DNA from 2 places in the Caenimonas terrae genome. Region 2 is predicted to be linked to the other one. Evidence: riboswitches for the same ligand, from Rfam matches in the RefSeq annotation. Region 2 holds a riboswitch; the other holds the start of a gene.

Region 1 (2,387 bases), on a different contig from region 2:
CGGCATATTCCATGGTCACGACCTTGTAGCCTTCCATCGCGGCCTGCAGGGCGTTGATCGGGTCGATCTCGGTCACCCAGACCTGGGCCGACAGCGCGCGCAGGGCCTGGGCCGAACCCTTGCCGACGTCGCCGTAACCGGCCACGCAGGCGACCTTGCCGGCGATCATCACGTCGGTGGCGCGCTTGATGCCGTCCACCAGCGATTCGCGGCAGCCGTACAGGTTGTCGAACTTGCTCTTGGTCACCGAGTCGTTGACGTTGATGGCGCGGAACAGCAGCGTGCCCTTGGCCGACATCTCGTTGAGGCGGTGCACGCCGGTGGTGGTCTCTTCGGTGACGCCGATGATTTCCTTGGCCTTGCGGCTGTACCAGGTCGAGTCCTCGCCCAGCTTCTTGCGGATGGCGGCGAACAGGATGCGCTCTTCCTCGCTGCCGCCGTTGCCGGCAACCAGGGAGGCATCCTTCTCGGCGCGCTGGCCCAGGTGCATCAGCAGGGTGGCGTCGCCGCCGTCGTCCAGGATCATGTTGGGGCCTTCGCCGGCCGCGCCCTTGGCGCCGAAGTCGAAGATGCGGTGGGTGTAATCCCAATAGTCTTCCAGCGACTCGCCCTTGACGGCGAACACCGGCGTGCCGCCGGCGGCGATGGCGGCAGCGGCGTGGTCCTGGGTCGAGAAGATGTTGCAGGAAGCCCAGCGCACATTGGCGCCCAGGGCCTGCAGCGTCTCGATCAGGACCGCGGTCTGGATCGTCATGTGCAGCGAGCCGGTGATGCGCGCACCCTTCAGGGGCTGGCTCTTGGCGTATTCCGAGCGGATGGACATCAGCCCGGGCATCTCGGTTTCGGCGATGCGGATTTCCTTGCGGCCCCAGGCGGCCAGCGAGATGTCGGCGATGGCGGTGTCGGCAGGGGCGGTGGTCTTGAGAACGGCGTTCATGTTTCCTCTTTCGGCAATAAGACTGGTCCACGGACCACGCTTCAGGGGGAGATTGGAGGCTCACCACACGGAAACGTGGGCGAGCGTCGTTGCGGATGGAACCCGAGCCTCACGCCTTTGCGGCGCTGCAACGCTCCTCGGATGGCTGGATTTTATAGGAAAACGGATGACCCGGCCGCAGGAACGCCGCCTGCACCGCTGGGCACGAAGACCGGTAAAAATTCTCCATGGCTACTACCTCAACCGTTCTCTCGCCCCCGATCGAGCCCATGCTGGCCAAGGTGGCCGACGAGCTCCCGAATGGGGAAGGCTTCCTGTTCGAGCCGAAATGGGACGGCTTTCGCGCCATCGTGTTCCGCAAGGCCGGCGAAGTGGTGATCCAGAGCCGCGACCTGCGGCCGCTGGACCGCTACTTTCCCGAGCTGGCCAAGGCGCTGGGCGAGCTCCTGCCGCGCGGCTGCGTGATCGACGGCGAGATCGTCGTCGCCACCGGCGGCGGGCTGGACTTCGACGCCCTGCAGCAGCGACTGCACCCGGCCGCTTCGCGGGTGGCCCGGCTGGCGCAGGAAACGCCCGCCTCCTTCATCGCCTTCGACCTGATCGCCGCCGGCGGCAAGAGCGTGATGGCGCTGCCGCAAAGCGAGCGGCGCACGCGGCTGGAGCAGCTGCTCGGCTCGGTCAGGCCGCCGGTGTACCTCACGCCGATGACGCAGGACCGCGCTACCGCAGCCGACTGGCTGGTGCGCTTCGAGGGCGCCGGCCTGGACGGCGTGATGGCCAAGCCGGCCGATGCGCCCTACCAGCCCGGCAAGCGGGCCATGTTCAAGATCAAGCATGCGCGCACCGCGGATTGCGTGGTGGCCGGCTTTCGCTGGTACAAGGAAACGCGCGACGCCGTCGGCTCGCTGCTGCTGGGCCTGTACAACGACGCCGGCGTGCTGCAGCACGTGGGCGTGACCTCGGCCTTCACCATGGAGATGCGGCGGCAGCTGGCCGACGAACTGGAGCACCTGCGCAAGAACGCGATGCAGGATCACCCGTGGAAGGACTGGGCGACCGCCGCAGCCGGCGACGCCGACCGCATGCCGGGCGCGAAGTCGCGCTGGAGCGCCGGCAAGGACCTGAGCTGGGAGCCGGTGCGGCCCGAACGGGTCTGCGAGGTCAAGTACGACCATCTGCAGGGTGACCGCTTCCGTCATGCGACGCAGTTCCTGCGCTGGCGCGAGGACAAGCAGCCGGCGGACTGCCGCTACGACCAGCTGGAGGTGACGACGCCGTTCGAGCTGGCGCGGGTGTTCGGGGCCGGCAAGAAGTGAGCTGCCTCACCAGCCCAGGCCGAAGCGCAATGCCAGCATGACGCCGGTGCCGCAGACGATGGTGCCGAACAGGCTGCGCCGCCACGCGTAGAAGGCCAGCCCCGCCAGGGCGCCGAAGATGCGCGGATCGCGCC
Region 2 (2,387 bases):
AAGTGGTGCGCATGCTGTGCGCCGGCGTGGTCCACGGCGACCTGTCGGAGTTCAACATCCTGCTGGCGGCCGACGGCCCGGTGATCATCGACCTGCCGCAGGCGATCGACGCCGCCGGCAACAACCACGCGCCGCGCATGCTGCTGCGCGACGTCGCCAACCTGCGCGATTTCTTCGGCCAGTTCGCGCCCGAGCTGCTCGCCACCCAGTACGGCCCGGAGCTGTGGCAGCTCTACCAGGCCGGCCTGCTCGATACCGACACGGTCCTCACCGGCCGCTTCCAGCGGCAGCAGGGCAGCGTGGACCTCAGCGGCGTGATGCGCGAGATTGACGCCGCCCGCGACGAGGAAGTCGCGCGGCGGGTGCGGATGCAGGCCTGACGCGTCATGCCGGGCATCGACCCGGCATCGGGACCTTTCGCCGCGGCTCAAATACCGTCAACAGGGAAGCAGCATCGAAGCTTCTTCCTGATCGACGGTATTTCCGTGCCAGACGGCGCCGGCTAGGGCGCCGGCACGTTCTCCACACCCTCGCAAACGCCGTCGGTGAACAGCAGCGCGACGTGGAATCCCACCCGCCGCCACTCCAGCACCTCGCGGTGGGTGTCCAGCCGGCCGCGGTGCGACGGCTGGCCGGCGAACTTGACGATCTCGTCGAGGCCGCGGCCGCGCAGCGGGCCGAGCCGCTTGAACCGGTTCTGCAGCCGCAGCGACTTCAGGGTGTAGATGAAGGCCAGCAGGATGGTGGCGGCCAGGACATACAGCAGGATGGTCAGGAAAGTGCTCACGCCGCCATTGTCCCCCGCTGCATTAAAATCGGGGCAACCCAAGGAGCGCTGCAGCGACCGGCCGCCAGGCCCGGCCCGTCAGGCTTGGGGGATGCAACCGCGCTCACCTCGTCGTCAACCCGGCCACGGCCGGACGAAACCCAGGTGAGCCCATGCCGGATGTACCAGTTCCCTCCATGAAACTCTCGGGCCTCGAGCCTGTCAACATCGCCGCGGGCAGCCTGTTCGTGAACATCGGCGAGCGCACCAATGTGACGGGCTCCAAGGCCTTCGCCCGCATGATCCTCAACGGCCAGTTCGAGGAAGCGCTGGCCGTCGCCCGGCAGCAGGTGGAAAACGGCGCCCAGGTGATCGACATCAACATGGACGAAGCCATGCTGGACAGCAAGGCGGCCATGGTGCGCTTCCTCAACCTGATCGCCAGCGAGCCCGACATCGCGCGGGTGCCGATCATGGTGGACTCCTCCAAGTGGGAAGTGATCGAGGCCGGCCTGCGCTGCATCCAGGGCAAGGGCATCGTCAACTCGATCTCGATGAAGGAGGGGGTGGCGGAGTTCAAGCGCCAGGCCGGCCTGGTCAAGCGCTATGGCGCGGCCGCCGTGGTGATGGCCTTCGACGAGAAGGGCCAGGCCGACACCTACCAGCGCAAGGTCGAGATCTGCGAACGGGCCTACCGCATCCTGGTGGACGAGGTGGACTTCCCGCCCGAGGACATCATCTTCGACCCCAACATCTTCGCCATCGCCACCGGCATCGAGGAGCACAACAACTACGCGGTGGACTTCATCAACGCCACCCGCTGGATCAAGGCCAACCTGCCCGGCGCCAAGGTCTCGGGCGGCGTGTCCAACGTGAGCTTCTCGTTCCGCGGCAACGACCCGGTGCGCGAAGCGATCCACACCGTGTTCCTGTATCACGCAATCCAGGCTGGCATGGACATGGGCATCGTCAACGCCGGCATGGTCGGCGTCTACGACGAACTGGAGCCGGAGCTGCGCGAGCGGGTCGAGGACGTGGTGCTGAACCGCCGCCCCGACGCCGGCGAGCGGCTGGTGGAGATTGCCGAGACCGCCAAGAGCGGCGCCAAGGACGAATCGAAGAAGAACGAATGGCGCGCCGGCACGGTGGAACAGCGCCTGTCGCACGCGCTCGTCTCCGGCATCACCGACTTCATCGTCGAGGACACCGAGGAGGCCTACCAGGCCGTCCTGGCCAGGGGCGGGCGGCCGCTGCACGTGATCGAAGGCCCGCTGATGGCAGGCATGAACATCGTCGGCGACCTGTTCGGCCAGGGCAAGATGTTCCTGCCGCAGGTGGTCAAGTCGGCGCGCGTGATGAAGCAGGCCGTGGCCCACCTGATTCCCTACATCGAGGAAGAAAAGAAGCTGCAGGCCGCCGCCGGCGAGGACGTGAAGGCCAAGGGCAAGATCGTCATCGCCACCGTCAAGGGCGACGTCCACGACATCGGCAAGAACATCGTCACCGTCGTGCTCCAGTGCAACAACTTCGAAGTGGTCAACATGGGCGTGATGGTGCCCTGCCACGAGATCCTGGCCCGCGCGAAGGTGGAGGGTGCGGACATCGTCGGCCTGTCGGGCCT

Evidence for each region. Region 2 has a riboswitch for S-adenosylhomocysteine ahead of metH (methionine synthase). Riboswitches for the same ligand answer to the same signal wherever they lie in the genome.
Region 1: linked by a shared signal. The riboswitch ahead of ahcY (adenosylhomocysteinase) and the one ahead of metH (methionine synthase) in region 2 are both predicted to bind S-adenosylhomocysteine.

What each region holds. Positions count from the first base shown of each region.
Region 1 covers NZ_JBHSMF010000015.1:133,796-136,182, reverse strand. The annotation lists gene ahcY (adenosylhomocysteinase) at 1-937, opposite strand, end outside; S-adenosyl-L-homocysteine riboswitch at 1,012-1,082, opposite strand; gene ACFPOE_RS22580 (ATP-dependent DNA ligase) at 1,165-2,253, shown strand; gene ACFPOE_RS22575 (AzlD domain-containing protein) at 2,260-2,387, opposite strand, start outside.
Region 2 covers NZ_JBHSMF010000002.1:637,082-639,468, reverse strand. The annotation lists gene ACFPOE_RS03115 (PA4780 family RIO1-like protein kinase) at 1-380, shown strand, start outside; gene ACFPOE_RS03110 (hypothetical protein) at 503-787, opposite strand; S-adenosyl-L-homocysteine riboswitch at 822-899, shown strand; gene metH (methionine synthase) at 940-2,387, shown strand, end outside.